Regions from separate parts of the Paenibacillus sp. J22FR83 genome, predicted to be linked through region 1. Evidence: predicted binding sites of a transcription regulator. Region 1 holds the regulator's gene; each other region holds the start of a gene.
What was found. Region 1 encodes Rex, which represses fermentation and respiration genes when NADH is low (regulators of the CRP and FNR family bind a similar motif). Its sites were predicted from a motif close to TTGTGAAATATTTCACAA; they were not measured.
Positions count from the first base shown of each region.

Region 2: the regulator Rex is predicted to act here: its motif matches at 4,111-4,128, upstream of AC58PV_RS28880 (formate/nitrite transporter family protein).
Region 3: the regulator Rex is predicted to act here: its motif matches at 1,913-1,930, upstream of AC58PV_RS30600 (hemerythrin domain-containing protein).
Region 4: the regulator Rex is predicted to act here: its motif matches at 4,667-4,684, upstream of AC58PV_RS03415 (nitrate/nitrite transporter).

Region 1 covers NZ_JCAUAM010000016.1:86,288-94,650, forward strand. The annotation lists gene panC (pantoate--beta-alanine ligase) at 1-514, shown strand, start outside; gene panD (aspartate 1-decarboxylase) at 521-904, shown strand; gene AC58PV_RS26315 (tetratricopeptide repeat protein) at 993-1,589, shown strand; gene dinG (ATP-dependent DNA helicase DinG) at 1,680-4,538, shown strand; gene AC58PV_RS26325 (redox-sensing transcriptional repressor Rex) at 4,542-5,162, shown strand; gene AC58PV_RS26330 (inorganic phosphate transporter) at 5,222-6,223, opposite strand; gene AC58PV_RS26335 (DUF47 domain-containing protein) at 6,283-6,909, opposite strand; gene AC58PV_RS26340 (amidohydrolase) at 7,168-8,363, shown strand, end outside.
Region 2 covers NZ_JCAUAM010000020.1:48,876-57,238, forward strand. The annotation lists gene AC58PV_RS28850 (GNAT family N-acetyltransferase) at 1-480, opposite strand, end outside; gene AC58PV_RS28855 (GNAT family N-acetyltransferase) at 609-1,082, shown strand; gene AC58PV_RS28860 (sulfurtransferase) at 1,111-1,947, shown strand; gene AC58PV_RS28865 (MarR family winged helix-turn-helix transcriptional regulator) at 2,195-2,620, shown strand; gene AC58PV_RS28870 (SDR family NAD(P)-dependent oxidoreductase) at 2,757-3,515, shown strand; gene AC58PV_RS28875 (hypothetical protein) at 3,539-4,000, shown strand; gene AC58PV_RS28880 (formate/nitrite transporter family protein) at 4,237-5,061, shown strand; gene AC58PV_RS28885 (L-lactate dehydrogenase) at 5,054-5,968, shown strand; gene AC58PV_RS28890 (S-layer homology domain-containing protein) at 6,338-8,363, shown strand, end outside.
Region 3 covers NZ_JCAUAM010000023.1:73,475-81,837, reverse strand. The annotation lists gene AC58PV_RS30610 (extracellular solute-binding protein) at 1-1,493, shown strand, start outside; gene AC58PV_RS30605 (hypothetical protein) at 1,556-1,840, opposite strand; gene AC58PV_RS30600 (hemerythrin domain-containing protein) at 2,123-2,644, shown strand; gene AC58PV_RS30595 (TetR/AcrR family transcriptional regulator) at 2,848-3,432, opposite strand; gene AC58PV_RS30590 (DHA2 family efflux MFS transporter permease subunit) at 3,667-5,160, shown strand; gene AC58PV_RS30585 (SulP family inorganic anion transporter) at 5,333-6,775, shown strand; gene AC58PV_RS30580 (voltage-gated chloride channel family protein) at 6,831-8,108, shown strand.
Region 4 covers NZ_JCAUAM010000001.1:953,162-961,524, forward strand. The annotation lists gene AC58PV_RS03400 (molybdopterin oxidoreductase family protein) at 1-274, opposite strand, end outside; gene nirD (nitrite reductase small subunit NirD) at 341-694, opposite strand; gene nirB (nitrite reductase large subunit NirB) at 728-3,154, opposite strand; gene AC58PV_RS03415 (nitrate/nitrite transporter) at 3,410-4,651, opposite strand; gene AC58PV_RS03420 (ANTAR domain-containing response regulator) at 5,120-5,770, shown strand; gene AC58PV_RS03425 (anthranilate phosphoribosyltransferase) at 5,767-6,798, shown strand; gene AC58PV_RS03430 (peptidoglycan-binding protein) at 7,142-7,918, opposite strand; gene AC58PV_RS03435 (efflux RND transporter permease subunit) at 8,192-8,363, shown strand, end outside.

The sequences.
Region 1 (8,363 bases):
GGCTTCGAGGCCAGGACATTTCGATGGTGTAGCAACAGTTGTTAGCAAGTTGTTCCATATGGTTCAGCCGGACCAAGCATTTTTTGGTTTGAAGGATGCCCAACAAGTGGCTGTAATTGAGCAGATGGTTCATGATTTAAACATCCCGGTTGAGATCGTACCTTGCCCGACCTTGCGCGAACATGATGGCTTGGCGATGAGCTCACGCAATGTGTATTTGTCGGCAGAGGAGCGTCAGCAGGCGTTGGTTTTGTCGCAGTCTTTACAGCAAGCTAAAGCATTCATTCAAAATAACGAATCAGGTTCCTTCACATCAGAAGAGCTGCAGAGGCTTGTTAGCGATCATATACAAACGGCGCCACTGGCAGTAATCGATTATGTCGAAGTTTTGTCTTACCCAACTTTAGAGCCTTTTGAACATAGCGATGCTATTACTACTCTTATTATTGCGCTCGCAGTGAAGTTTGGGAAAACCCGTTTGATAGATAATCTTATTCTAGAAGTCAGGAAGTGACGTCTTATGTTCCGCACAATGATGAAAGCGAAAATTCACCGCGCCACGGTTACAGAGGCCAATTTAAACTATATCGGGAGTATCACGATCGACGAGGATTTGATCGATCTTGTGGATATGCTGCCTAATGAGAAAGTGCAAATCGTGAATAACAACAACGGTGCGCGTTTAGAGACCTACATTATTCCTGGGCCACGCGGCACAGGCGTAATTTGCTTGAATGGTGCGGCAGCTAGACTCGTTCAAACCGGGGACACCATTATTATTGTTTCTTATGCCATGATGAGCGATGAAGAAGCCAAAAAGCATCATCCAACGATTGCCATTATGGGACCAAACAACACAGTTGCCCAATTGCTCAAGGAAGAAGAACACTCAACAGTTCTCTAAGCGTGTCTGACTTCCCCTACCATGCATGAAAACGTCCCTGTTTACAAAGAATGAGGGTAAGCTTTCGAAGCAAAGGTGGGGATGCCAAATGTTTAAGCATTTATTTTCCACAATGAATGAGGTTTTGGAAGAAATCCAAAAAGAATATCCGAACAGCGATGTGGAGAAAAAGGCCGAACTTGACGAACAATTGCAAGTATTAAAAACGATGAGTGATGAATTCATCGAGGCGTGGCTGCTTTTTGAGGAGAAGCTGGGAAAGTTTTACGGGGAGGCGCCGATCAGCCCTACTCAAACCTTACATGATGAACTGCTGGAGCTCGACATGTCAGGCAAACAAACAGAAGAATTCATGCGCGGGCAGGGATATTATAAGCTGTACATGTATGATCAAGCGATCAAAGAATTCGAGGTCCTGATACAGCGTCAGCCAGATTTCTTGTTAGCGCGAGTGTATTTAGCAATGGGACATTTGCGAAAAGGAGAGTTTGGCGATGCGTATCAGCATTTCAAATTCCTGCTGCCACTGACGGAAAATTCAAAGATGAAAGCAATTTCTTATAACGCTATGGGCTGTATTCAAGTGCAAAATCAGAACCTAGAGAAGGCTTTCGAATATTTTCAAAAAGCGTATCATACCGACCCCTCTTTCATGGAGCCACTTATCAACCTCGATGAGTCCTAAACCGAAACGGTAAAACAAGGTATTCCCTTTTCCTAATGGAGTTTGGTATGCTAGGAGAAGTGTAGGACGAAGGGATTGAAGATAGACGTTATGAAATTTGCAGTTTTGGATTTTGAAACGACAGGAAGTCAGCCTGGGGACGAAATTATTCAGGTTGGACTCGTCATCATAGATCAATTTGAAATTACAGACAGGTATACTTCTCTGGTGAACCCAGGGATTAGTATACCTTCTTCGATTACGACACTTACAGGGATTACCAATGAGATGGTGGCGGATGCACCCTCACTCGATCAGGTGATGTCGGACATGTTCCCGCTTTTGTTTGATTGTGTACTTGTAGCACATCAAGCCGCCTTTGATTTGTCTTTCTTGCAGCGTGGTCTTACGAGAACAGGGTATCCGCCTTTCTCTGGACGTGTCCTTGACACCATGGACATGCTGCGCATTCTATTCCCGTCCATCTCAAGTCTACAGCTTAGCATGGTGGCGGCGTTGTTTGGTATTGACCATGAAAGACCGCATCAAGCAGATAGTGACGCAGAAGTTACGGCATTGATTTGGATTCACTGCTTGGATCGCTTACTAGGTTTGCCTCTCTTAACGGTACAACGTTTGAATCAAATTTTCGAAAACGGTAACACGGATCTAGGCTGGTTTTTGGACGAAATATGCTTGTATAAAGAATCAGTCACCAGTGTGGACATGGATACGAATCGTTACTTTCGTCAATTTACTTTGAATGTAACCGATTGGGGCGAGGAAGAAGAACTGCGATCGGAATATCAAGTTACAGAAGCGCTGGGCGCTTCCTTTCAAGCATTTCAGCAAGGATTGAAGTCTGCACTTCAACAACGATTTGAGGTGTACGAAGATCGTGAATCCCAGGATCAAATGATTCTGGAAGTAGAGAGATCACTTGAAGCAGATCAACATCTGATGATAGAAGCGGGAACCGGTACAGGCAAATCGTTAGGATACTTGATTCCTTCGATTTACTACGGTTTGAAATATGAGAAGAAGGTCGTCGTTTCGACGCATACGATTAATTTGCAGGAGCAATTGCGTGAGCGGGATATTCCTTTGTTGAAAGAAATATTTCCTGTCCCGTTCAAGGCAGCTGTGCTCAAAGGAAGAAGCCACTATCTGTGCCTTCGCAAGTTTGAAACGAAGCTCACAACTAGGGACTATGAGAATGGCAGGGAAGACCCGATAACAGCCGCGCAAATGGTTGTTTGGTTAAGTGAAACCGAGCACGGGGATGAGGAAGAAATACATTTTGGCAATAAAGGTGCCCAGTTCTGGTACTCGGTTGCTAGTGATACGGATTCCTGTTTAAATCGGATGTGTCCTTGGTATAAGAAGTGCTTCTATCATAGAGCTCGCAATGACGCCAATACGGCTGATGTGATCATCACGAACCATTCCCTCCTCTTTACCGATATGAAGGCTGAGAACCGACTTCTACCGTCTTACAAGCACCTTGTCATTGATGAGGCACATCACTTCGAAGAAGTGGCAAGTAAGCACCTCGGGATCGAGCTGCATGCCTCTGCGTTTTACCATTCATTATTGTGGTTGTATAAAGATAATCGAAGTGGACAGCTTCCAATGCTTCGTTTCCGATTGCAGAAATCAGATGAGGCTGGAGAGCGTGCGGCAGCATGGAGCCAAACGATAGATGGTCTTTTTCCGAAAATCATTTCGATCAAAGAAGACTGGGAACGTTTAAGTGAAGCCTTGTATGAATTGGTCTCTTCCAAAAGTGATCCTTCGCAATCTGAAAATTCACAATATGTTCTGCGATTGAAGTCGGACACATTGCCTCCGAATTGGCGCGAGATGCTGATTATGGAGGATAACATTTATCTGAATGCCAATGAATTATTACGAACATTAGATAAATTGTTGAATGAGTTAAAAGAGCAGCAGGATGGACTGGGTGTGCAAGGGTTAGTCACCGACCTGAATGGGACTGTGAAAGAGCTGTATGCACATCGGGATGCACTTCACTTCTTTATGAAAATGGCGGATGAAGGGTACGTTTACTGGGTTGAAGCGGGTACGTATGCGAAAGCGAAATCCGTTCAGCTGAATTCCGTGCCAACGGATGTCAGTGGACTGTTGCAACAGCATTTCTTTGAAACGAAAGACAGTATTATTCTGACGTCAGCAACGCTTTCGGTGAATAAATCGTTCCAATACTCGGCGGAGCAATTAGGATTAGCTATTCCAGAGGACGAAGAGTCAGGTAAGTTGAAAACGGTGCAGCTGCCTTCTCCTTTTAACTACCGGGAGCAGGCACTGGTCGTCATTCCAAGGAATTTTCCTACGATCAAGGGAGCAGGAGATCCTGTTTTCATCGAAGCACTGATCAACTCTCTGAGTGATGTGGCCAAGGTGACGAAGGGTCGAATGTTGGTTCTATGTACCTCGAATCGGATGTTGAAACTTGTTCATGCTGGGATGAAAGAAAAGCTAAGCCCTCATAGCATCACAGTGCTCGGTCAAGGTGTAGACAGCGGCAATCGCAGTAAGCTGACCCGCATGTTCCAAGACAATAAAATGTGCGTGCTACTGGGCACCAGCTCGTTCTGGGAGGGTGTAGATATTCCAGGAGATGCTCTAAGCTGTCTTGCGATTATTCGACTCCCGTTTCAACCACCGAATCACCCGCTTGTCGAAGCAAAGTGTGAGAATATTAAGAAGCGCAATGAGAATCCATTTATGAAGTTTTCTGTACCTCAGGCAGTTATTCGATTTAAACAAGGTTTCGGTCGATTAGTTCGGAGAGCGTCAGACAAAGGGATCGTCATTATCTATGATACACGTGTTATCGAAACGTATTATGGCAAGCACTTCCTCTATTCGTTGCCTGGTCCGAAGATTGAACACATGACCTGTGAACAAATGCTGCCGAGGATTGAGGAATGGATGGGAGGGGCTTAATACGTGAAAACACAAAAAATTTCGGAAGCTGTTGTCCGCAGATTGCCTATCTATTTGCGTTATCTGAACGAGTTGCAAATGAACAATGTGTCCACGGTGTCTTCTCAGGATTTAGGTCAAAAATTAGATCTGAATCCTGCTCAAATACGGAAGGACTTAGCTTATTTTGGAGAGTTCGGCAAAAAAGGAATCGGCTATGATATCAATTATTTGATCGAGAAGATTCGCCAGATTCTTAAATTAGATCGACATATTCAAGTTGCGCTTGTTGGGGCAGGTAACTTAGGTCGAGCACTTTGCAATTATAATACGTACTTACGCAATGATATGAAAATCGTGGCTTTATTCGATGCCATGCCTTCTAAGTCTGGCGAAGTGATTAATAACTTAGTTGTGCTTCCTATGGATAAAATGAAAACGGTCATGTCTGAGCTCGGTGTGCGGATCGGTATTATTACCGTTCCCGCGGCCGAAGCACAGAATGTAGCGAATCAATTCGTTGCTTGTGGCATCGAAGCGATCTTGAACTTCGCGCCTGTCATCATTAAGGTGCCGCCAGAAGTGCGCGTACATTATGCAGATTTCACGACAGAGCTTCAAAGCTTGGCCTATTACCTGGACTAGTAAAATAAAAAGGCACGACCCGCGCAGCTCAGCGGATCGTGCCTTTGTTTGTTTTATCATTACATGATTAATCGGAAAATCGCAAAGTACAGGGTATAAGCAAGAACCATCGAAATGGGAATCGTAATAACCCAAGTGATCAACATGCGACCTACGGTACCCCATTGGACATCATGGAAACGCATGACACTGCCTGTCCCGATAATCGCGGAAGAAATGACATGTGTTGTAGATAATGGTTTACCGATGAAAGTCGAGATTTGAATGACGATCGATGACGTTAAGTCTGAGGCAAAACCATTAATCGGTTCAATTTTGACAATTTTACCGGAAACCGTTTTGATAATGCGCCATCCGCCAATGGATGTTCCAAGGCCCATCGCGAGTGCGGCAGCAATCTTTACCCAAATCGGCACGTTCAAATCATCTTGCACACCAGCAGCCACGAGACCAAAGACAATAATCCCCATTGCTTTTTGTGCATCGTTACCACCGTGAGAGTACGATAGTAATCCGGCAGAAAGGATTTGCAGCGTACGAAACCCACGATTAAGTTTGGATCTAGAGGTATTCCCAGACCAAATTACGATATATTTGATCAAAACCATGATGAGATAACCTAGAGCGAAAGCGATAATTGGCGATAGAATGAGAATGATAATAATTTGTGTGAAACCACTCCAGTTAACGCCACCAAAGCCTGCACCAGCAATTACAGCACCAGCTAGAGCGCCAAGCAACGTATGGGAGGAGGATGATGGAATGGACAAGTACCAAGTAAGCAAGTTCCAGATGATTGCCGCAAGTAAGGCAGCAATAACGACTTCAACCCCATTTTCGATCTTCGCAGGATTGGCAATACTTCCGCCTACCGTTTTGGCAACTTCAGAAGATACCATGGCACCAACGAAATTAAGTGAAGCCGCCATAAATATCGCAACACGAGGGCTTAATGCTCGTGTAGAAATGGAAGTTGCAATCGCATTAGCTGTATCGTGGAATCCATTGATGAAGTCGAAGAGCAGAGCTAGTGCAACGATGATAATCAAATAAGTTAACATGAATTCCTCCTAGCGTTTTCCAATAGGAAAACTTTCTTCGTACGCACAGACATCTCGTCTTAAGAGTAACGAAGTACTACGCTGTCTAGAATGTTAGCAACATCTTCACAAGCATCGGTCGTTTCTTCCAAACGCTCGTAAATTTCTTTCAGTTTGAAATCTTCGTACGGATCTTTGCGCGTGATGAAAATTTGGCGGATACCTTCACGCATCAAACGGTCCCCATCATTCTCTAATTTATTAATAGCCACTGTGTGCTCTGGAATTTGCATATATTTTTTCTTTGCTAAAAGCTTAAAGGCATCTAACATATGTTGGCAGGAATCGACAATTACACCTGAGAAATCTTTCATGTACGCATCCGTATGAGAAACGTTCAAATAGTCGAAACGAGCAATGGTTGCCTCAATCCCGTCTGTGACATCATCCACTTTGGAAGCAAGAACCATGATATCTTCCCGATCAATCGGAGTGATAAATACTTTGTTCAAACCTCTGAAAATGTCGTGTGTGATGGAGTCTCCTGCATGCTCCAGATCATGAATCGCTTTGACATACTCAATTGGGGGCTTATCACCCATCATGGCGGTTCGGAACAATTGAGCGGTTTGCAAAGCGTTCTCTGCAGCACGAATAAGAAGTTGCAAGAAATCGACTTCGTTCTTTCTGGTGAATAACGTTGTCATAGAATCCTCCTAAATTTTACTATATGTACAAGTTTTTGAACGAATTTGCGAATCGAAATTGACCAAATTGTAGAAAAAACTCACAATGATTAAAGTATCATACTCGTAAGGTTTAACGCAACGAAAATTCCGTGACAATTTACAATTTCTTAACATTGTGGAATATGTGCGGAGCTTCCTTGATTTTACAAGCATGAAGATGTAAAGTTTATGGAGCAGCAACTGTTTATAGAATGAGCATAGAGAGGGTTTTTTACTATGAAAAAAACATTAATTTCCCATGGTATTTTTATTTCTAATAAGGAAGACAAAACATCGATCAAAGGCTGCATGGTTATTGAGGGCAGTCAAATTACATACATCGGGACAGAAGTGCCTGAACCTTTAGACAACTATGATGAAGTGATTGATGGAACGAACAAACTGTATATGCCTGGACTTGTTAATACCCATGGACATGCCGCGATGTCATTGCTTCGCGGTTATGGGGATGACCTTGCACTGCAAGTATGGTTAGAGGAAAAAATGTGGCCTATGGAAGGGAAATTCACTTCACAGGACGTTAAATGGGGAACACGTTTGTCGATCCTTGAAATGATCAAAGGCGGGACAACGACATTTGTCGATATGTACGACCATATGAATGAAGTTGCCTTTGCGGTCGAGGAGTCGGGTATGCGCGGTGTTTTGACCCGTGGTGTGATTGGACTATGTCCACCAGATGTACAAACAGCTAAGCTGATCGAGGCAACTGAATTTGCAAAGAACTGGCATGGCAAGGCCGATGGACGCATTACAACGATGATGTCGCCGCACGCGCCATACACTTGCCCGCCCGATTACATCGAGCGTATCGTACAAGCAGCACATGATCTCAATCTTCCTATTCATACCCACATGTCCGAAACACGTCGTGAAGTCGAAGGAAATGTCGAACAGTATGGCGCTAGACCTGTGGCCCACTTGGAGAAGCTAGGCGTATTCTCACGCCCAACGCTTGTTGCACATGGTGTTCACTTGAATGATGAAGAGATAGCGATTCTCAAACAATATGATGTACGTGTGTCTCACAATCCTGGCAGTAATCTCAAACTTGCGAGTGGTGTTGCTCGTCTTCCTGAATTGTTGCGTGCAGGTGTTAAAGTTTCATTAGGAACGGATGGAGCGGCATCCAACAACAATTTGGACATGTTCGAGGAAATGCGATTGGCAGCACTTATTCATAAAGGAGTTACAGGTGATCCATTAGCAATCCCAGCGAAGGAAGCTTTATTGCTGGGAACTCGCATGGGTGCAGAATCCATTTGGTTAGAGGATGTCGGTTTGCTTGAAGTTGGCATGAAAGCTGATTTTATTGCGCTGGACATTGATCAACCTCATTTCCTTCCGAAAACGGACTTCGTTTCCCACATTGTGTACTCCGCTTGTGCGAAAGATGTTGTGGATGTCTGCGT
Region 2 (8,363 bases), on a different contig from region 1:
CGTTCCCGTTGGCGTCCACTTCTCGTACGTATCCGTGATGGTGAAGCCAGCACGCTGGTAGGTGCGAATAGCCCGCTCGTTCCAAACGAGCACCTCGAGGTCGATTTCTTGCTCGGGGTTGCGATGCTGGGCTTCTGCTACAAGCAGTTGAACGAATTGGGTGCCGAGTCCGCTGGAGCCTGATCCGCCTTTACCGCAAAGATCAGGACGAAGTCCTAGGCCCAGGCGGGTAACGCCGACGATCGGGAAGAACTGAACGAAACCGATTAGTATGCCGTTGTGATCCACTACGCCACGATATTGCTCGTCCCGGACTTGTGAATCAGCGAATTCCGACTGGTTGTCGAGCATCGTGGTCCAGGCCGGCCAGTTGTAAATGGCGTAGGGAGCCGGATACCGCCATGTGCACAACTCTTGACATGCCGATTCCGTAAGTGGAACCACGCGCCAAGAAGAATTTAAGGTAATAGGTTGTGGCATTTCTTGGGCAACCTTTCTATAGGCAGTTTTTGGCCATTGTTCTATTAGGGGTTTAATAATCCCCAAGGCAAGTAACACATGTTCGTTCGCTATTTTATCATAAAATACCAATAAGGAGGGCACCCGTGATGACACAAGTGACCGTTCGTGAAGCCGTCATATCCGATATCCCCCAGCTCAAAACTTTAATGCTCACTTACATTGTCGATTTCTATCAGTACCGACAACCGGAGGATGAGAAGCTAAATGCTTTAATTCATGAATTGCTCGAACAAAAAGTGGGTATTCAATTTGTGGCTGAGACCGAGGAAGGTGCGCTTGTCGGCTTTGCGACGCTATATTTTTCCTTCAGCACGCTGCGTGCCGCCAAGATTGCCGTCATGAATGATTTGTTTGTTGTGGAAGCAGAGCGTGGACATGGTGCGGCGGCGAAGCTTTTTGCAGCTTGCAAAGGCTATGCGGCTAGACATGATTATGCCAAAATAACCTGGGAAACAGCCCCAGAGAACTTACGCGCGCAAGCTTTTTACGATAAAATGGGTGGAGATCGTGGTCATTGGCTGACCTATTCTGTGATTCCCACAAGTGGGATGGGCGATTAATTAAAGGTAGGGGAAGGTGGCAGAAACCGTGGAAAATATCGTAAGTCAGTCGTGGTTGCTGGGACAATTAGGGGATGCGAATATCGTTATCGCGGATTGTCGGTTTGCACTGGGCAAGCCTGAATTAGGCCGTGAACAGTATGTGCAGGATCATATTGAAGGCGCGGTGTATGTCGATTTGGAAAAGGATCTTTCCGGTGCCCTTATGGCGCATGGCGGACGACATCCGCTTCCGGATCTTGGTGCCTTCTCAATCCTTATCGGCAGTCTCGGCATTGACGGTACGAAGACCGTCGTTGCTTACGACGATCAAGGTGGAGCTATGGCATCGCGCCTATGGTGGATGCTGAAATTCCTCGGCCATTCCGAGGTATATGTACTGGATCAAGGATACTCCGCATGGAAAGCCGCGGGATATCCAGTTACAGCTGAGGTGCCTGCGGTATTCCCGCGCACCTTCTCGCCGAAGGTGCACCGCTCCATGCTTGCTAGCATGGATGAAGTGAAGGACAAGCTCGGTCGCCCAGGCGTCGTGCTGGTAGATTCGCGCGAGGAGCGCCGCTACCTCGGCCTCGAAGAGCCGATTGATGCGGCGGCGGGCCACATCCCAGGCGCGCGCAACTTCTTCTGGAAGGGCGTTCTCGGCGAGAACGGCGCTTGGTTATCAGCTGCGGAGCAAGAGCAGCACTTTGCCGCACTGCGTGACGCTGATGAAATCATCGTCTACTGCGGCTCGGGCGTGACAGCGTGCCCGAACGTGCTGGGGCTAAGCGAAGCGGGCTTCGATAACGTGAAGCTCTACAGCGGAAGCTGGAGCGATTGGATCTCGTGGGAAGATAACCCGATTGCGACGGGTGAAGAGTGAGAACTGAAGAGCGTGTAGCAGTACTTACATGAATACATCGCCAGGCGGTCTATAAGCCCTGGCGATGTATTTGTTTACCCTGAAGTCAACAACCGAATTCAGTTGACATCCTGGAAATTCGTAACATATAATTAGGATGCTAGCAATATTGACGCGATCTCAGAATTCAGTTGACATCCTGGAAATTCGTAACATATAATTAGGATGCTAGCAATATTGACGCGATCTCAGAATGGAGCAATACCTTATGTCTCAATCCGTCCTTTACTTAAAAAGAACCTATATTATTATGCGCAAAGAGCTTGACGTGCGGTTAAGCACATTCAATCTGACGACTTCGCAATTCGAGATCCTGGGTTATTTGGCTCAATCAGGAGGGTTGGAGCAGCAGAAGCTCCAGCATCATAGCGGGATTACATCCGCGACGTTGACCGGAATATTAGATAAACTGGAGGCTCGGTCATACATCTCTCGTAAGCCTAGCCATACAGACGGAAGGGCTAATGTTGTGACGCTCACGCAGCAGGGCAACGAGGTGTTCGGTAAGCTGGTGGATCTTATTCTGGAATTCGAGAACGAGATGCTTAAAGGGTTCACGCAAGCCGAGAGAGATTTGTTGGGGCAGTGGCTGCAACGAGTAGCCAAGAACCTAGGGGATAAGGAATATTATTAATAGGGGCTTTTAGCCTTCACTAATAGCTAGCATCCTAACAATCTAAGAGGAGGTGAGTGCAATGATGCGTGTTTAAGAACGAAGATGAAAAACGTTTGTTCAATAGCTAGGATCCTAACTAATATAGGGGGTTATTATGCGAATCGTAGTTACGGGAGGAACAAGTGGAATCGGGTACGGGACGGCGCGCTTGGCCGCGGAACGCGGTTGGAAGGTGACGATCGTCGGTCGAAATCGAACCCAAGGCGCTAAGATTGCGGCGGAGCTGGGGGCGGATTACCTCCATGCGGATCTGTCCAGGATGTCGGATGTACGTCGGTTAGCAGAACAGCTCGAAGGACCGATTCATGCGTTAGCGCTATGCGCGGGAGGAATATCTACCGACAAAGAGGTACGGCTGACCAATGAAGGGTTGGAGACGACTTTCGCAACGAACTATTTGAGTAAATTCGTGTTATCGGAAATGCTTCTTCAACAGAACAAGATCGCACCCGACGGATGCATCGTTATGGTAGGAGGGAATGGCGTCCACAAAAATACTTCTGCCGCTTGGTCTGAGCCTCAAGCTGGTCTTAGGGCCGCGATGAAGGCGGCGCTTGCGGTCGATATCTACGCTTCTGAGCTCGCTAAGCGATATCCAGAGCTGCTCGTGCATACCTGTTATCCGGGCATGGTTCGAACGAAACTGTTTCAAGAGGCTCCATTGCTGTTCCGATTGATGTCTCGTTTATTCGGCCAGCCGATAGCTAAAGGCAGCGCTTATCTAGGTCGGCTGATCTTGGAGAATCATTCGGGGGTACATTGGAAGCAGGATCGCCCCATGCGTTTCCACGTTCCTTTGCCCGAAGGCCAAGAAGCCGAGGCGCTATGGGCATATAGTCGACAATATATCTGACCACATAACCAAGGAGGTTAAGCATGCGCTATAAAGCAGGCTGGCTGGTGAAGAATCATATTTTGGCGTTAACGCACTATGAACCGGTGGTAACGATGGAGGATTTCCGGGATATCGCAACGGATGCGCACATGGCTTTGCAAGAGGCGACACAGCCCTTTCACCTTCTAATCGATAATCGGATTATCGCCGAAAGGACGGTCGCCACGCTGGATTCGATGTTGAAAGCTCTGCCGATCCTCGAACATACGCACTTGAGATGGATTGTTATCGTGCTGCCCGAAGCCATCAAAGAGACTGCGGCAGCCAGACAAGTCGAGCGGCAGGGGGCGATTCAATTAAAATTCGTAGACAGTCTGACTTCCGCATTCCAGCATCTTGCTCGTGAGGATGAGCATATTGATGAGGTGGATAGCATGGAATCGAGCTGGAGCGACTGGATCTCGTGGGAAGATAACCCGATTGCGACGGGTGAGGAAGAATAGGATAGAAGCCGCTGCGAACGCGGGTTAGAGGGCTGTGACAGGTTATGAGCAAGTGACCTGTCGCAGCTCTTTTTGGCATCTTGGGCATATCGCAGATGTTAACGACTACGATGTGATAAACATCACAGCCAGATCTGACATACTCCTTTAGTATCTGTTCTAAGGAAGAGTTAGCGGATCTCAATCGTATTCATCAGATGTTGCTCTGCATGACATAAATTCGGAGGTGAGCGTAAATGGAAATTGCCGCGCTCGAAAAGGTTGAGCAGCTTGCCTTGAAGAAGCTCAAAGTATTCAAGATGAGCCGTCTACGGTATCTCGCGCGCTCCGCACTCGCGAGCATGTTCATCGGCTTCGGCGTCATCGTTGCGTTCAAGACGGGTAGCTTTTTTTATGGAGAACATTCTCCTCTTACGTATCCAATGGCGGCAATTACTTTCGGTGCAGCCATCATTTTAATCACTTACGGGGGAGGGGATTTATTCACAGGCAACACCTTTTACTTCACTTACGCTGCTTTGAGACGGAAAATTCGTTGGAGTACCGTGCTGAAGCTATGGCTATATACCTACATCGGCAACATCATCGGTGCAGTCTTTTTCGCGTTCATGATCTACACAACCAGCTTATTTGCAGAGTCGTCTGTCAACGAGTTCTTGCTCAGTGTCGTGGATAAAAAAATGAATCTGCCGATGGGGGAGCTGTTCTTCCGCGCCATCCTCTGTAACTGGCTCGTCTGTCTTGCCTTCTTCATTCCTCTGTCCCTTAAGGGAGATGGAGCGAAGATGTTTGCCATGGTTCTCTTCGTGTTCTGCTTCTTTATCTCCGGATACGAACATAGCATTGCCAATATGTGTACATTCGCAATTGCGTTGGTGCTGCACCATCCAGGGACGATATCCATCGGCGGAGTGTTTCATAATCTCATTCCGGTCACCCTGGGCAATATCATTGGCGGCGCGGTGCTGATGGGCGTGATGTATCACTATGTGAACAAACCCTATTTGGAAGAAGAACTCAATTCAACTACTACATTTACGGAGGGCGATTTGGATGAATAAAACGAAGATTGTAATCATTGGAGTAGGAGCCGTTGGTGCAACGACTGCGTACACACTGTTGCTAAGGGAGCGGGCGGATGAGCTGGTGCTCATTGACGCCAACAAAGGCAAGGCGAAAGGCGATGCCATCGATATGAACCACGGCCTTCCTTTCTTAGGAAAAACGAAGGTATGGGCGGGCGAATATGAGGATTGTCGCGATGCCAGCATTATCGTGATTACAGCAGGCGCTGCCCAAAGGCCAGGCGAGACTAGGATCGATCTGTTGAAAAGGAATGTCGGCATATTCGAGAGCATCATGACAGAAGTGCTCAAGTATAATCAGGACGGCATTATGCTGATTGCCTCCAACCCTGTGGACATCATGAGCTACTTCTCGTGGCGGAAGTCGCAGTGGCCTGTTCAGCGGATCATCGGTTCGGGCACGCTGCTAGACAGCTCGCGCTTCCGTTACCTGATCGGTGAAGAGCTAGGGATCGACCCTCGCAGCGTGCATGCCCATATCATCGGCGAGCATGGCGATTCCGAGCTCCCGGTGTGGAGTCTGGCCAATATTGCCGGAACCCGCATTCCATTCGACGAGGAGACGAAGGAGAGAATCTTCACGAACACGAGGGATGCGGCATACGAGATCATCTCGGCCAAGGGGGCTACCTACTACGCGATTGCCCTCGCACTCGACCGTATTTGTACCGCAATTCTTCGCGATGAAGGTGCTGTGCTTAATGTCTCGACGCTGCTTCAAGATTATCACGGGGTATCGAATGTCTATCTGGGCGTCCCTTGCGTCGTGGATCGCAGCGGCGTTCGTGAAGTGCTCGAACTAGAGATCTCGGAGTTGGAGCGCGAGCAACTTCACCGGTCAGCACAGAAGATGAAGGAACTTATTCAGTCCATTGAAGTATGAAGATGCAAGGATTGAAGCCGCTGCGAACGCGGGTTAGAGGGCTGTGACAGGTTATGAGCAAGTGACCTGTCGCAGCCCTCTTTAGGCTTTTTGCAAATAGGTTACGAGAGAGACTAGAACGCCTTAAATTACTTTAATTTACCAGAATTATCGTGTAAAATATTAGCAGATATTGTTGAAATGAAGGGAGATTACTAGCTTTTGTATAAGCATTGAGGCAACTCGTGCTTCTATTAACTGTGCCTGTTTCTATCATGATTTGAGAGATTCGTAATGAAGTAGAAAATGAGATTTGATCACTGTAGCAGCGCAATAATTTCATTAAATTGTTCTAGCCATTTTGAATTTTTATGTAAAGGGAGAGAAAAGATGAAAATAAAAATAGGTGCCGTTATGATGGTGCTCCTGCTTGTTGTATCGCTCCTGCCGAATCCGTTCTTCCCTGTACGGATAGCTTCGGCGGCTGTGATTGACATCAGTACGCCAGCAGAACTGGCAGCAATTAATGCCTCTACGCTGAGTTTGGCGGGGGAGTACAGATTAATGAACGATATCGATCTGGCCGGATACGATAACGGAGATCATAAGGGATGGCTGCCATTGGGGAAGCAAGGTTCCCCATTTACTGGAACTCTGAATGGTAATGGTTATGCGATCCGCAATATGTCAATCAATCGCACTAATAACAACAATGTTGGATTATTTGGTCAGACCTCGGGTGCAACGATTACCGATGTGCGTCTGGTAAATATGACAGTGCAAGGGGCCCTTTATGTAGGTGGGATCGTCGGTGAAGCGGAACGAACTTCCATTTCAAATTCCTTCACTGAAGGAAACGTAACAGGGAATGGAACCGTTGGTGCACTAGTCGGTTACAACTCTTTATCCACCATCTCGGATAGCTACGCCCAAGGACAGGTTAATATCGGTCCCTCTCCTGATGACAGCTTCGGTGGTGCAATCGGCTATTCGACAGGCAGTACGATTGGTTACGTTACCCGAGTGTACTCCATAACTTCGGTGGGATCTGGCTCCTATTCTGGAGGGCTGATTGGACAAAGACCTGGCGGAACAGTCACGTCCTCGTACTGGAATACGGCGACAAGCGGGATGAGTACTTCCGATGGTGGAGAGGGGAAGACCACTGCTGAGATGAAGCGCAAAGCGACATATGTGGGTTGGGACTTCACCAACACATGGGGACTCATTGAAGAGGCCACGTATCCGCTTCTGCGCAGCGACTACACCAAAGTCGCATTAGCATCGTTGACTGTGGAGGATACGGCTGATCATGCTCCGCAAGCACTGGACCGCGCGTTTAGTAGCGAATACGGGGCTTACGTGGTGAAAGTGGTGAGCAAGACTGATCAGGTGACCGTAGCGGGAACAGCATTAAGCGGTACATCGAATGTTTCCGTAGATGGCGGTTCTAGCACGAATGTACTTCCCCTGAACCCAGGACCCAATGATTTTCAAATAAAAGTAAGCGATGCAACTGACCCTACAAGGCTTAATGCGATCTACAAACTGACCGTTATCCGTGATGCGGGCACAGCGGACTATCCGCATCGCATCACAACAGCCGCACAGCTTTCCAAGATCGGCAATGCGGCTGAAGGTTATGGGATGGCTGAGGTCTATTTGTTGGAAAATGACCTTGATTTATCCGCCTTCGGTTCAGGTGAGGGTTGGGTGCCAGTGGGCAATGCTTCAACTCCATTTAGCGGAAGCTTCGATGGGCAGAATCATACGATAGCAAACATCGGCATTCAACGAGCGGGAACGGATGGCGTCGGGTTATTCGGCTCTACTTCCAGTGCATCGATAAAGAACATAGCCTTGTTGGGCACGAATATCCACGGCAAGGACAAGGTTGGAGCGTTGATCGGGGAGGCCGTCAACACAACAGTGAGTGGGGTGTCTGTACAAGGAGCTGTTTACGGTGTTAACAAGGTTGGCGGCTTAGCTGGCGTTGTTGACGGAGTATTCACCATCAGTAAGTCATATTCAGCTGCGACTGTTAGGGGGAGCGTTGATACGGGAGGTCTGATCGGAATCCGAAATGGAGGCACTGTGTCGGACTCATTCTGGGACATCACCCACAGCGGTCAAGCAGACTCAGCAGGGGGAACTGGTCTGACGACGGCGCAAATGATGCAGCAGGAAACATTTGCTGCTGCTGGCTGGGAATTTGGCAGCGGTAAACAGTGGGGGATGATTGAAGGGACGACCTACCCCATGCCATACGCCAGCTTTGCCAAAGTCCTGCTAAGTGGAATGACAGTTACAGCGCCGGGGGCAACGGTGTCTTTGAACGCTGCTTTTGCTAGTCTGAGTGGCGTGTACGTTGCAACACTTAACACACCAGTTACCTCTGCACATATAGCTGTTACAG
Region 3 (8,363 bases), on a different contig from region 1:
AGAAACCAGCAAAGATCCGAGTTACCTTGTGGGACCGTGCCAATGCGCCTGAGGGACAGAACCTCGGCAATAATCCAATTATTAAATATGTCATTGATGAAACGAAGAAGGTTGGTCTTGACGTAGAATTCGTCTCCCTGCCTAGAGCGCAGGAATCGGAGAAACTGAACGTGTGGATGGCTTCCGGTGAAGCACCTGACATTATTCTAACCTATTCGATGGATACGATTTTCAAATACGCGGAACAAGGCGGATTATGGGAGCTGGATTCCTATCTAGCGAAGTATCCAGACTTGATTAAGAATAACAAGGCAGCGCTGGACCAAGTGGGTATGTACAAAGGTAAGCGGTATGCGATTCCTGCCCTGAAGGCCAACACATATTCCGGTCCTAACATGAAGATTCGTAAAGACTGGCTGGATGCGCTAGGAATGAAGAATCCAACTACGAACGAGGAATTATATCAGGTATTAAAGGCTTTTAAAGAGAAAGACCCGGGTAACGTAGGGAAAGACAAAGTGATTCCATGGGCGCTCCCTGCGATCAATCAATCGATGAAAGCCTTCTACTATGGCCCAATGTTTGGTTTCGGCGTCAATATGGATGGTCCAAGTAATCAGTTCTATGCGCCAGATGGCAACTATAAGAACGGTGTCTTCACCTCCGCAGTTGCTACACCGGAAGGAAAAGCGTATTACCAATGGATGAACAAAGTGTACAAAGAGGGGCTAATTTCGAAGGAATTCGTCACCGATGTGAGCTCGCAACAATTTACACAACAGGTTAACAGTGGGGTTGCTGGCTTCGTAGATTCCAACGACACACCGTGGAACATGAATGTGGCTACACGTAAATCAGTTCCAACAGCAACTTGGGTACCTGTAGAACCATTCAAACGTCCAGATGGAACTCAAGTGATGAACAAGGTATCCGATTTCTCTATGCTTGTCGCTGTTCCGAAATCCAGCAAGAATCCAGATGCTGTCATGAAATATCTGAACTGGATGGTTCAACCGAAGAATCTTGCGACCGTTCAGAGCGGAATTGAGGGAGTCAACTGGAAGGATGACGGAGGCGTTAAAGTCCAAATTGATCCTGAACTGAATAAGAAAACTACGTGGGTATCCTCTGCAGGGGATCTTGCCATTGTTCAGCAAGGGGGACCTGCATTAAACAAAGAACAACTGTTGAAGTCAGTAGCCCTTTCACTTCCGGACGCGAAGCAGCGAGAAGAGTACGCGAATTCATTCGTTACTTATTATGATATTTTCAAGAAATTTGGTAAACCGACGACGATCATCGACTCACCACGACCAGTAGCTCAGAAGACAGTTGCAGCCATTGAGAAGAGTCTGTACGAAGGAGTTTCCAAAGTCATTATTTCTACGGATTTCGAGAAAATCTATGCGGAGATGCTTAGCGCTTGGGAAAGAGCTGGAGGCAAAGATTACGACAAAGAGATTAGCGATGCTTATAAAACGATGAAGAAGTAACATGGTTGGGGCTACATGTAGGGAGCGAACTGATTTTAGGTTCGCTCCTTGTTTGTTTTCGCTTATTTCATCAGATTTCTAACTAGATTCTCAATAACGATATCCCTAATATGGTCGTTGTCTTCCTCCAAAATGTGAATAAGGTAGGCGTCTTCATCTGGTTTAAAAGCTCTGAAAATGATGTTTTCTTTATCCTGTAGAACGACATCATGGCCACAATCCTTAAGACATTGGGCATAATCATTTAAAGTGGGCTCTTGATTCTCCTCTAAGTAAATAATGCCCCGTAAAAGGGAACTTCTATCATGGTGGATTACTTTGAAATGAACGGTAAATTCTCGTTTCATAGCAAGAATCATCTCCCTATTCTCACATAAGATCAATGGTAAAATTATTATAAACAAGATAATTGCGGGAGACTGTGATTTTTTTCACATACATGTATAATTTAATGTTAAATAGTTTCTAACACCTATACTTTCTACTCCGCATTAGGAGGGTAAGCATAGGTGTTTTTTCATGTAATGTTGATCGTCACGGAATAGCAACAATAGCTGTGATTCATCTCACAGAGATTGCGAAGATAAAGGCATATAATGTGAGTATGGCAATATAAGGAGGAATTAGGTATGGTGAATGATCATGGAATGCCGTTAGACGACGATCAAGCTGCTAGTGTTCAACAGGTTCTGGGACGGTTAAAGGACGAACATGGCGCGTTAAAAAAAGAGCTTGACCACGTCCAAGAAATGACAAGTCATTTGGTGGGCGTGCTTGGCTCAGAGGAATCCAAGCTGTTGCTTCAAGAAATTCGAAAAGTAATGGAAAACTTCATGCAACAGCTCGAGGCACACGAACACTGGGAGGAAGTGGAGGTACTCCCTCTCCTTACGGAGTATGCGAATCAAGGGATGGAGCCCTCCTTCCTCACCTCAACGTGGGTCTTGGAAGAGGATCATAAAGAAGCGGAAAGGTTTGTTCGCTCCTTTCTTGACTATGCGGACCAATGTCAAGGTACCGACACCATAAAGCTGAAGAAGGCAATCACGCTGCTTAGTGTAGCTTGTTCCGTCATTTCCGAGCATCTGCGATCCGAAGAAGAGATGGTTTTCCCGATTGCGAATCAAATGCTGGAGCGTTATGAAGCTTGAGAAGTGTAATCTCCATTCTAGCCACTTTTACCGTAATCAATATACGAAGGATACGAAAAACAATATGTACAGATTGACATTATAGAATGCCCTGTATGTTGTGATCCTAGTCGTTGTTTTAATTGTTTATTTGATGTAAATACGCAAATCTACTTTCGGCATCCTAGGGATGTCGTTTTTTTGTGGAAGTCATCGCCTGAGATTCAGGGAGATTCCGGTTGAGGGAGATGGAGCAATTCAGCCAGCTGTGAAGCTAGGAATTCTGGCGTGTAGGGCATATCGTTGCGAAGCCAGAAGACAATCGTGCCAATGATAGCGGAAGAGCCGTACCAAATGGCGATATCCCTCTTCACCTTCGGATTCGAAGCAGAGGAGGCCTCTAACTTATCCATTCGATTCGTGATAAAATCAGCAATCAGCTTCATGAGCCGTTCCGTGAATACAGGAATACGTTTGGATGCAAGAAGAACTTTATAGAAATTAGAGTTGTCCGCGATATGCTCAAGCATATTCAGGACGATCCGAATATGGAAACCAGGTGGATCCGGCGCATCTTTCAAGATTGCATGGATTTCGTTGATCATCTCTTCAGCCAACTTATCAATCATATCGGGGATGTCGCGATAATGAAGATAGAAGGTGACGCGATTAATCGTCGCTCGATCCGCAATGCGATTCACGGTGATTTTATCAACTTCAAGTTCTTGAAGTAATTCAATAAATGCTTCCCGAATCAAAAGCCTCGTACGAAGCACGCGGGGATCTGTTCGTTGTAATTTGGATGTCATAATAGCACGACCTTCTTTCTCTCTAGATCTAGGATAGACAACATTGTCTGCAAGTTGTGTGTATTATGTGAGTGATAGACGACAGATTCATATAAACTGTTAACTAATATACATTTATAAAAAAGCTGTTGCTTGTGAACATGAGCATTGATGACTATAATACTATTTACATCGAGTTTATTATACAACACATTGTCAATTAGATTGAAATCGAATTTGAAAGGAATATGTGAAATGAGTAAAACTGCAGCATTTGATCCAAGTTCTATTAAGAAAGGTCCCCTGCTATTCGTTATGATTTTGGGGGCATTCATCGCCGTTCTGAATCAGACGATTATGAGCGTTGCCTTACCGCCACTCATGGTCGAATTCAATATTGCCGCTTCAACAGGACAATGGTTGACCACTGGTTATATGTTGGTTAACGGTGTTTTGATTCCGATAACTGCGTTCCTGATGCAACGCTTTACGACGCGGGAGCTGTTCCAAGCGTCCATGATTATTTTCCTCATCGGTACGATAGTATCCGCTGTGGCGCCTGGCTTTGAGGTATTGTTGACAGGGCGTCTGATTCAAGCAGCTGGGGCAGGTATTATTATGCCGCTGCTTATGAACGTTATTTTGACAATCTTCCCAGCAGATAAGCGCGGTGGCGCTATGGGGATGGTTGGGTTGGCGATCATTTTTGCCCCTGCCATTGGTCCTGCTCTTGCTGGTTATATTTTGGAACACTATTCGTGGCGTACTCTTTTCTACGGCATCATTCCTATTGTTGTTATCGTCATTGCTGTTGCTTTCATGTATTTGAAAAATGTCTCTGAACGTCAATATCCGAAAATTGATACGTGGGGTGCCATTCTTTCCACCATCGGATTCGGTTTCCTACTTTACGGCTTTAGTAGTGCTGGTGGCAAAGGCTGGTCCAGCATGGAAGTCATCTTATCCATTGTTGTCGGCGTAGTCGCATTAATTTTGTTTACATGGCGCCAACTGGTTATCAAAGATCCACTTCTAGATCTTAGAGCGTTCAAGCACAACATGTTTACCTTGACCACGTTAATCAACATCGCAGTTACAATGGTCATGTATGCGGATATGATGCTGCTTCCTTTGTATTTGCAAAATGCTCGCGGTTATACCGCGTTGGAATCGGGTATTCTGATGCTCCCTGGCGCATTGTTGATGGGCTTGATGATGCCAATCGCTGGTAAGCTATTCGATAAATTCGGAGCGAAGTGGCTATCTATTATCGGTATGGTCATTACGATTATTACCACGCTTGGTTTCATTAATTTAACGGATTCTACAAGTTACACATACCTTGTTCTCATGTCTACAGGACGACGCTTTGGTATGGCACTCTTCTTAATGCCAATCACGACGGCTGGACTTAATCAGTTGCCTGCAAGGCTGAATGCGCATGGTACCGCGATCTCCAATACGATCAAGCAAGTAGCTGGGGGCGTTGGTACAGCGCTATTGATCACCGTTATGACGACTAGAACCAAATCACATGTTATCGAGTTAATGACGGCAGGTAAAACGGCTACAGCAACGAAGGAAATGATTAAAGAAGCATCGATCCAAGGGATTAATGATTCTTATCTCGTTATTATTGGTATTGCCGTTGTTGGGTTGGTCTTGTCCTTCTTCATCAAACGCGTAGGTCAAGCGGAGGAAGAAGAAACCGAAGTCGTTGCCAATCGCAAGCCAGTGAGTGCATCGTAAGATAAATAGAATTGGTTAAGTGCAGCGCGCTCCTTTGGAGTGTGCTGTGCTTTTTATTTTTCATCTAGAGGGATGCCACGTATTTGTGTATAATGAGACAAGTTGACGAGCGGACCCGACTTTTCTGAGACTGAAAGGTCATTAAATAGGATGAAGGAGTGGGAAAAGGTTGTTGATTCACAAGTTTAAAATGGCGTGGTTCTCAAACGTCCGAAAGGATGTTCTGGCGGGAATTACGGTCGCCTTAGCGTTAATTCCTGAGGCGATTGCCTTTTCAATCTTAGCGGGGGTAGACCCGATGGTGGGGCTGTATGCCTCTTTTTGTATTGCAGTGACGATTTCGATTGTAGGTGGGCGCAGAGGAATGATTTCGGCGGCAACGGGCGCTATGGCTTCATTAATGGGACCGGTAGTGGCGAAATACGGGATCGAGTATTTATTTGCCGCGACGATACTGACCGGTGTTCTCCAGTATGTGATGGGTCTTTTGAAATTCGGCAGATTTATCACCTTTATCCCTCATTCGGTCATGACAGGATTCGTGAACGCCTTGGCTATCATTATTTTCATGGCGCAGTTTCCTAGTTTCGAAGGGGCGAATTGGCAAATGCCAGTGATGATTGCGGGTACGCTTGCGATTATCTATATATTGCCTAGATTTACTACGGCTGTACCTTCACCGCTAGTGGCTATTATTGTTATGACGATCATTGCTATGAGCCTGCATTTGGATCTTCGAACGGTAGGGGATATGGGCAAAATCACACAAGAGCTGCCATTTTTCCATATTCCACAAATTGATCTGTCGTTTGAGCTCGTTTGGCGAATGCTGCCATTCTCCCTAGCGCTTGCGGTTGTCGGGATGACGGAATCCCTGATGACAGCAACGATTGTGGATGAGATGACAGAAACCAAAAGCGACAAAAATAAAGAGGTCAGAGGCCAAGGGATTGCCAATGTGGTCTCAGGGTTGTTCGGTGGGATGGCAGGTTGTGCGATGATCGGTCAAACGGTTATCAATGTGAAATCCGGTGGCAGAGCGCGGTTATCGACGTTCGTATCGGGGGTATTCCTGCTCTTCCTCATTCTTGTTCTCGGCGACGTTGTTCGGCAGATTCCGATGGCAGCGCTGGTGGGTGTCATGTTCATGGTGTCGATCGGGACCTTTGATTGGACATCACTTCGAACGATAGCTAGAATTCCGCGGAGCGATGCGCTGATCATGGTCGTGACGGTTGCCGTTGTTTTGGCCACATCCGACTTAGCTTTAGGCGTAGTAGCTGGTGTGATTTTGAGCGCATTGGTCTACGGTTGGCGATCTGCCAAAATTAAGGCTAACGCGAGTATGGAGAAGAATGGTGCCAAAGTGTATCGGATAACGGGACAGCTGTTCTTTGGTACGATGGCGCATTTTGTAGATCTTTTCGATTATAAAAATGACCCGGAAGCGATCGTTATCGATTTCAGCGCTTCGCATGTGTGGGATCATTCTGCCGTGACGGCGATTGCCAAAACGATGCAAAGATACGAGCGAATGAATAAAAAGGTAACAATAATTGGATTGAACGCAGAAAGTAAGCATCTGATGGATCGAGTAGGCCCACTGCAACATTAGGTCTTCATGAGAGGTGAGAATGGCGTTGAAACATCGTCTAAGGGCAGTTTTTGAGATGGTCGCTGCGTTTCTGCATATTGCACTTATGGGTTCGTTCATCAAATGGATTTTCTACGGAAGCCTAGTGGGCATTGTGACAGGTTCGGCTTCGGCGCTGTTTCTAGCCAGTTTAGACCTTGTTGCCGAGAAACGATTACATCACCCATGGTTGTTGTTCCTTTTACCTCTTGGCGGGGCGTTGATGGCTTATCTCTATCTGAAAATAGGTCGTAATTCGGGCCGGGGAAACAACCTGATCCTCGAACAACTTCACGATGGAAAGGAATCCATTCCTTTCCGTATGGCGCCATTGGTGCTCATGGGAACGCTTGTCACGCATCTGTTTGGTGGATCGGCAGGCCGCGAAGGGACGGCTGTTCAAATGGGGGGAAGCTTCGCCGAATGGATAGGACGTATCTTCCGTGTGGATGAGGCGGATCGGAAAATCCTGCTCATGTGCGGCATCAGCAGCGGGTTTGGCTCTGTGTTCGGGACTCCGCTTGCGGGAACGATCTTCGGCTTGGAAGTGGCTGCCATTGGGATGATGCGATATCAGGCGCTGATTCCTTGTTTTATTGCCAGTGTAGTAGCCAACCTCGTTACCACGTCATGGGGGATTCACCATATTCACTATGCGATGGGGAGTGTGCCCGACTTATCCACAGGGGTTATACTCAAGGTCGTGTTGGCGTCGATTCTATTCGGGTTAGCGAGCATCCTATTTAGCGAGCTTACCCATGGGCTAAAAAAGCTATATACGCGGTTATTTGCCAATCCGGTACTGCGAGCCTTTGTCGGCGGTCTTGTGATTATTGCGCTTGTCGCGGTATTCCGAACGAGGGATTACCTTGGGCTGGGGATTCCGTTGTTGCAGCAAGCTTTTGCAGAGCCGGTAGCTCACTTCGCCTTCTTGTGGAAAACGGTATTCACCGCGCTCACGCTCGGTGCTGGTTATCTCGGCGGGGAAGTGACCCCGCTGTTCGTTATTGGCGCCACCTTGGGCAATTCGCTAGCCGATCTGTTGGGTTTGTCCGCGCCATTCCTTGCTGCGCTGGGACTAATCGCCGTATTCAGCGGCGCGACGAACACGCCGCTTGCTTGCTTCATCATGGGCGTGGAGCTATTCGGCTCAGAGGGAATCCTCTACATGTTTATGGCGTGCATCGTCAGCTATCTGTTCTCCGGTCACTCCGGAATCTACACCTCACAGCGAATCGGATTGTCCAAATCGAGCAGGCACGCTGTGCCTGAGGGGGCAACATTGGCTTCGATTAGGGTGAAGAAGAAAGAGTGAGAGTGGAGTAAAAGAAAGTGAAAACAGGCTGTCCTGTCGAGTAGATGATTCTACTCTGGGCTGGCCTGTTTTTTGTTGAATGCTGGCTGGATTTAGTTCGATTTCTCCGAACTAAATCCAGCATTTCAAGGGGAAAAGGATGAGTAGTCCGATTTTACACAACTAATTTCCCTTTTTCCTCATCTGAAAGGCATTTGGAGCGATTTAGTTGGGTTTTTTCGGACTAACAGAGGTGTATGGGCGCTCGCAGCGAAA
Region 4 (8,363 bases), on a different contig from region 1:
AAGCCGATTCCCAAGCTACTTGACGCCATTGACCTACCCTAGCCTTCTCCCTATGAAGCGGCTCAAGAATTCGTTCCGAATGAACGACATGCTCCAAAGCGTTCAAGCCCTTTTGACATAAACGGCCTGTTGCAACTGGGAATTTCGCGCTCGGCTTAATCGTTAAACCTTCTGTCTTCTCACTAGGTAGTATCTCCAATCCACACTGCATACTGCAAAAGCAACAATGGGAGGAGGGCTGTTCATCCGTTAATGTAACCAATGCTGATTTCAACGCTCCCACCCCCGCAGATCAATCTCTCTTTATAGGTATAATTAGATATATAGGGTTCTATAAGTGCTAACTAGCCATCTCATTATGATTGGGAAATCCGATATAGACATCTCCTGCCTCATCTACTTTGGTCTGGTACGTTTTCACGCAGCCTGTATCTGGTGCTTGCACAAGACCAGAAGGCAGATGGATTTTGCGATCATGCATAGGGCAGAATACGTGGTCATCACAGACGATGCCTTCGGCTAGAACGCCCTCTTTATGTGGACAACGATTTTGAATCGCTTGAAGTTTACCACTTTTCAATTTGAATAAGGCAACCTCTTCCCCTTGATAACGAATCGTCCTCCCTGTATTAAAAGCTAAATCCTCATAGGAAACGGCTTGCACCCAGATCATTTGCTCATTATGTGTAATCATCTTCTCGGCTCCTCCCTGTTTATCTCTCTATTTCTACTTCAACTCAACCACTTCATAGAGATCACGTTGGATTTTCTTACTATCAATCGCTTGCCTCCATGGATCTTGCGTCACGGATAAAGCCAAATCCATACGTTCGCACAATTGTTTACGCTCTGCCTCGTTCTCAACAACCTCACGAATATGCTCAATGCCCAGACGGTGCACCCATTCGCTCGTACGCTCGCCGTATTTCCCTGTTTCGCGGTAGTATTGCAGATACGCCTCGGTATATTCGATGATCTCTTCTTCGGTTTTCACCGTGCTCATCAAATCACCTACGCGGACTTTCACACCGCCGTTGCCACCTGCATACAGCTCCCATCCGCCATCAACAGATACGACACCTAGATCTTTAATTCCTGATTCCGCACAGTTTCGCGGGCATCCCGATACAGCAAGCTTCACTTTCGCCGGTGTATTCAAGCGTTCAAAACGCTTCTCGAGCTCAATACCAACACCCATCGCATCCCCCGTACCAAAACGGCAGAACGTTTCGCCGACACATGTTTTCACGGTCCTTAGCGCTTTCCCGTAGGCATACCCTGATGGCATATCCAAGGCTTCCCACATCGCGGTCAAATCTTCTTTTTTCACACCTAGCAAGTCAAGACGCTGTCCGCCAGTAAATTTCACTGTGGGTACATTGAACTGTTCAGCAACCTCTGCAATGCGCTTAAGCTCCGTCGGATTCGTAACACCGCCATAGATCCGTGGAACAACGGAGTACGTACCATCTTTTTGAATATTGGCATGCATACGCTCATTGACGAATCGGGACGTGCTGTCATCTTTATAAGATTCAGGGCGAATCATGCCCAAATAATAATTCAGTGCTGGGCGGCATTTGGAGCAGCCTTCTTCATTTTTCCATTCAAGGACGTTCATCACTTCGCGCACGTGGGATAATCCTTTTTCCCGAATCGCCGTAACGACTTCATCGCGCGTGTGCGTTGTACAGCCACAGATGGTTTCTTTGGCAGCATTTTTATCGTAGGAAGCTCCTAGCGTGAAAGCTAATAGATCACTGACTAGTGGCTTACACCCTCCACAAGAACGAGATGCTGTTGTACAGTTCTTCACTTCATCGACCGTCGTCAAGCCTTGCTCTTTAATGGCCGAACAGATCGTCCCTTTCGTTACACCGTTACAACCGCAGATAATCGCGTCATCCTTCATCTCAGCTACACCAGAAGCCGCACCGCCACCGCCGCTCGAACCATCCGTTAGAATCGCCGTTTTGCCCATGCCACTAATATCTGTTTCTTCCCGAATCATTTGCATAAGTCGCGTACCATCAGCTGTATCACCAAAAAGTACGGCACCGATAATTTTATTATCCTTAATCACGACTTTCTTATAGACACCGGAGAATTCATCGTGAATACGAATCGCTTTGGTTCCTTCCGCCTCAACGAATTGACCGCCTGAGAATACATCAACACCAGATACTTTGAGCTTCGTGTACAAAATAGAACCTTCATACGGCCCCGTTTCTACACCGGCCAAATGCTTCGCGAGTACGGCACCTTGCTCGTAGAGCGGTGCTACTAGACCATACGCGATGCCTCTGTGCATCGCACATTCGCCAACGGCGTACACATTCGGAACATTTGTTTGCAAGTAATCATTGACGATGATTCCTGGATTGCATTCGATGCCAGATTCCTTCCCAAGGGCTACATTTGGACGAATACCTACCGCCATGACGATTAGATCAGCTTCAGCAATCGTGCCATCCTTAAATTTCAGGCCTGTTACGCGTTTGCCGCCAATAATTTCGACTGATTGCTTCTCAAGCAAGAAGTTGATCCCTTGCTCTTCGAGTGCCCCTTGCAGCATTTTGGAAGCGGTGCGATCCAGTTGCCGTTCCATAATCGTATCTCCGATATGAACGACGTCGACTTTCATACCGAGATTGAGGAAACCACGCGCTGCTTCTAAGCCTAGCAAACCACCGCCGATGACAATCGCTTTCTTATACTTTTTAGCCGACTCCATCATAATTTCACAATCGCGGATCGTTCTATAGGCCATGACACCTTCTTTGTCTGCACCAGGCATAGGAATCATGAATGGGTTAGAGCCTGTTGCCAAAATCAATTTATCATAGGAAACCGTCATGCCTTTATCGCTCGTTACGGTTTGGAGCATTGTGTCGATTCCCGTGATGGTTTGATTCGTATATAACGTAATATGATTGTTCGTATACCATTCATAAGGGTGGATGACGATATCCTCCACTTTGGAGTCGCCGGAGAGCACATAGGACAACAGAATTCGATTGTAGTTGGGATGCGGTTCACTGCCGAAGATCGTCACTTCATATTTATCTGGTGCTAGTTTGAGCAAATGCTCAACGGCATTAACACCTGCCATTCCGTTTCCGACCAGGACTAGCTTCTCTTTCTTGACTGTCATTGTGATCATCCTTCCATCCATGTACTATGGCATTCAATTAGATTTAGATTGTTGTCGAAAAGGGTCATTTAGGAGCGGGGCTCCCAAATGACAAAGGTGGGATATGGAGCTTGAGCAGCTCGATTGTTGGGTTGAACTGCAAAGACGCTAGTCGTAACGTCTTTGCCCATACAGCCTGATGTGCAGGCTGCATGAGCAAAAACTTTACCGGATGTGCCGCTGACCGAGCAGAGTCAGCGGCGTACCTTGCCTAAGTTAAGCTTGGACTGTGTCTATATTGGAAGGCGTTACTTTTACTTTGCCGCCTTCACCGATCCAAGTACGTTTCCATTGCCCTTGCACAATGGCAATAATGATGATACAGCTAATTGCAATGCCACTAAGAATAAGGAACCCTGGTGTGAAAGAACCCGTGGATAGTTTCAGGTTTCCAAGAATTTTGGGCAAGAAATAACCACCTAAACCTCCTGCGGCTCCAACAATCCCCGTCATCACGCCGATTTCCGATTTGAAGCGCTGTGGCACAAGTTGGAATACTGAACCATTCCCCATCCCGAAAGCCATCATAGCAACGAAGAGCATAACCGTTGTTAATGAAAGGGCAGGAAGCGTAGAGATACCGGCCATCATCAAACCAACAACTCCGTAGAGCACCATTAACATGCGAATGCCGCCAATCTTATCTGCGAGCCATCCACCAACAGGACGGAAGAAGCTGCCGCCGATGACACAAAGTGTTGTAAAATCTGCAGCACGTACAGGTGAAAGCCCATACTGTGTATTAAAGAAAATCGTAAGATACGAGGCCATTCCTACAAAACCACCGAAAGTAACACTATAGAAAATACAGAACAACCAAGAATCCTTTTGTTTCAACACTTTACCGTACTCTGCAATCGTTTTTGGAGCTGGTTTATTGGGACTATCCTTGGCCAAAATACTAAAAATGACCAGCGTTATCGCGATTGGAATCATGGCAATTCCGAAAACAACGTGCCAGTCGCCATAATGTTGCGCTAAACGATTGGCAAACAAGGTAGCGAAGATCGTTCCGCTGTTTCCTGCCCCTGCAATCCCCATCGCTAATCCTTGATACTGCGGTGGATACCAAGAGCTCGCGAGCGGTAATGCTGCAGCAAAGCTTGCGCCTGCGATACCAAGCATCAGAGCTACAAAGTACATATCACCCATCGTGTTCGCGAACTGCCATCCCCAGAACAGCGGAACTAAAGTTAGCGAAAGTCCAATCTGTCCAGTTAGTTTGGGACCAATTTTATCCGTTAGTACACCAAGTACTAGTCGTAGGACCGCCCCACCCAATGTTGGTAAAGCAACCAAATTGGCTTTCTGTGCGGCATCCAACCCGAAATCTTTGGCAAGGATAACAGCTAGCGGTCCAAGAAGTACCCAAACCATGAAGCTCATGTCAAAATACAAGAATGAACTGAACAAAGACCCCTTGTGCCCCACTTGCATAAAACTTTTCCGATCTACCATGCAATCCCTCTCCTTTTGTGAGGCTTTTCGCCTTCTTTTTGTCCTATCCTACCTTGTTTGATTATACATTGACAGAAAAGGCCGACAAACATCCCCCTATCAAATCATAGGATGTTTATCGGCCTCATTGCCACTGCTTCCACTTCCTCGTGAACAGCATGATAGATGTAGTTTTTTCATTACAGTGAACATAAAAAGCCTATCCAGTTACGTATTTGTAAGGGGATAGGCACCGTTGCCTTCGTTAGGTGGCACATCATTGTGCCGATTTCTTAACTTGATTATACGACGTGTTTAATCGTATGTCAATAAACATAACACAATAATTTTGTTATAGAGAGTATGGATAGGATATCGACAAATTTTAGGTGCATATGCTATAGTATTGCCGTATAATAATACCAAATAAGCCTTAAACCTAACATGTACTTATCATGAGATAACGTTATTCAAGATGGAGGTATTCCCATGTTACAATCATTCATTCTGATCGACGAGTTCAAGACAACTCGCTCAGCTACCTCCTCTGAGCCCTCACTTGCCCTTCGAACGGAAGACACTCAAGGAAAAGAATGTTTACCTGATGAAATCTTGAAGGATTTGGGGTTTCGTATTTATACTTCATCTAATATGAAAGAAATTTCCTTTATCATCCCTAAGATCGATGCTGTATTATTATCCGTAGGTCCCGAACAAGTCACAGATTGGCGAATACGCTTGCTGGCGCAGCGGAGTCTTCCCATCTTCTGGTGGTGCGATACACAAACTTTTCCTTCTAATGAATGTAAGATGGATGGGGGCATAGATGGTTTGATTGGTCCGACGATGAGCCCACTGGAAATTCATTGCGCGTTGATACTAGGTGTGAACCATTATTTCCAACGAACAGAGTGGCATCAGGAGCGCGAACAACTGCTATCCAAGCTCGAAGAACGTAAATGGGTTGATCAAGCCAAGCGAATCCTATGCGAAATCAAAGGCATCTCAGAAGCTGAAGCTTATGATTTCCTCCGCAAACAAGCGATGAATGAACGTAAACGTATGGTTGACGTCGCAACCTCCATCGTCAAGGTATATCAGATACTACAGGATCAGAACAAAGGGGGCCGCAAACGATGATATCCTTATTAAAAGAAGTAGGCCGCGGTAAACGCGGAGCTAGAGATCTTACTTATGAAGAAGCCGCTCAAGCAGCCGAACTCATTCTAACCGGTGCAGCTACACAAGCTCAAATCGGAGCTTTTCTTGTCGCTGAGCGAATTAAAATGGAATCCCCGGATGAAATCAAAGCCTTTATTCATGCATTACGTAATCGGATTAGCACTTATCCCATGGCAGGAAGTATCGATTGCGCCGGGCCCTATGATGGCCGCTCGCGCACATTTATCGCAACGCTACCAACCGCATTCGTACTCGCAGCCTGCGGATTGCCTACTACGCTGCACGGCAGCCCGAGCATGCCGCCGAAATGGGGCATCACCTTGTCCGATGTCCTTGCGGCAATGGGAGTAAACGCACTTGAAGCATCACGCGAAGCACTGGTTTCTGCTGCAGCGCGAACAGGCTTCTTGTTTACACCGACCGAAAGCTGGTGTGCGCCACTTGGCGATCTGCGCGAAATCCGCAAAGAACTCGGTTTGAGAACTGTGTTCAACACGGCGGAGAAGCTGCTTCGTTTCACGGAAGCTCCTTATATGGCTGTTGGCGTGTTTCATGGCACTGTTTTTGAGAAGGTCACGAATTTATTGATCGAGCTCGGGGTTTCCCGCGGTATAGTGGTGCAAGGCATGGAAGGTTCCGAAGATCTGAGCATTGAAAAACGAACTCGAACGTATCTCATTCAAGATGGGGCTAGCGAGCTATTCATCGTTGACCCTGAAATTTATGAGCTTATGGTTGAAGTGCCAGAAGTGGAATGGACAGCTGAGCTACAAGCCGAAACAACATTGTCTGTTTTGCGAGGAGATGCTGCACTTCCCTACTTAAACATAGTTCTACTCAACAGTGCTGTGCGTTTGTGGGTTTCCCAGAAGGCAGGCTCCATTGAAGAAGGTATCTATATGGCTAGGCACGCGATAGAGCAAGGGGCTGCACTTCGCAAGTATACGGAGTGGACCGAAGCCATTAAACCTGTATCTACGACTTAAAAGTGAAAGAGGATCCTAAAGCCTATGTGGCGAGGATCCTCTTTTTTAGTGTGGAAGCCCGGGGAGATCAGGGGATCGAACTAGCCCCCCCCTCGCAAAAGTGCATAAAGGCAACCTTTTGCAGGAAAATCGCGGATTTTTAGCAAATGCGTGCAAAAAGGCAACTATTTCTACCTCTTTGGACCATTTTATACCCTCAGGCGCCTAAAAGGTTGCCTTCTTGCACTTTTGACCTCCCTATTAGGCAGTCCGCCCGAAAATAAGTGCATTTTCGCATCTTTGGCCGCCCCGCTGCAATACACGAAACAAAGGAGCTAAGCGCATAAGCGCTAGCTCCTTCTCTCTATTTGCCAATAAACTGTTGGGTAAACATTTTACCGCACGGTCCGCCATCTACAATGCCGATACCAATATGCGTGTAATCTTTGCTAAGGATATTCGCCTTATGCCCCGGTGAGTTCATTAACGCTTCATGCGCTGCCTCCACACTTTGGTTACAAGCAATATTCTCCCCTGCTGCATTATACGTAATTCCGAATTTCTCCATCATATCGAAGGGTGAACCGTACGTTGGTGAATCATGGGAGAAATATTTGTTATCTACCATATCTTGGCTCTTTAGACGAGCTGTCTTGGTAAGTTCCAGGTCCGCAGTAAGCGCGGCAAGTCCCATAGCTGTTCGCTCTTTATTTACAAGATCCAGCATTTGCTGCTCTTCTACCGTTAGGCCTGACGTAGGTGGAACCTCTGGTGCAGGCGTTGGACTCGGTGTTTCCTGCTTCGGTGCCGGTGTTGGTACTGGCGTTGGCGTCGCCTTCTTGGGAATTTTCAAATTCCCATAAGCCCAAAGTATGGATTGTAAGGTTTGATCGTCAACATTTCCCGTTACAGGCAAACCATATCTACTTTGAAATGCTTTAACCCCGGCTTGTGTTTGATTGCCATAATAACCTGTAATCGGACCCGAGTAGTAACCTAGAGATTTCAACATCCCTTGAACGGCGTAGACATCAGGGCCTTTTGCACCTTTGCCATACGCAAATACAGTCGTTGTGGAAGCACTGAACAAGACCACACAGATGAGGACTATCCAGATCAACCTCTTTTTGCCTTGTAACATGCGTTACGTTCACTTCCTGTCGTCTTCAGTATCTTCGTCACACGATGGACGATAAGGGTAGCATTTCCTCCATGGCAATCTTTTATCCAATTCATGAAAATTCTATCTAGCCCATTCCTCATTTACATATATCAATCAGAAGATGGAATTCTACACCTAAGGGAAACCCTCCAGCTCAATAGCGAGTTGGAACCACCTCTTAGCCATATTCGCGTTATTTTTCTACTTATAAATAGGAAGTAAAGAGATAGATCATGAAAGGGAGCGAGTCGTGTGACATGGTTTACGAAATGGGCCTTTAGCAACAAGGCAGCGGTCATTTTCTTGGTGCTATTAATTTTAGGCACGGGAATAGGTAGTTATTTCAAATTGCCAATGGAATTTTTGCCAAGTGCAGATTTTCCGCAAATTAGTGTTACGGTTGTCGGCCAAGGTTTCGATGCCA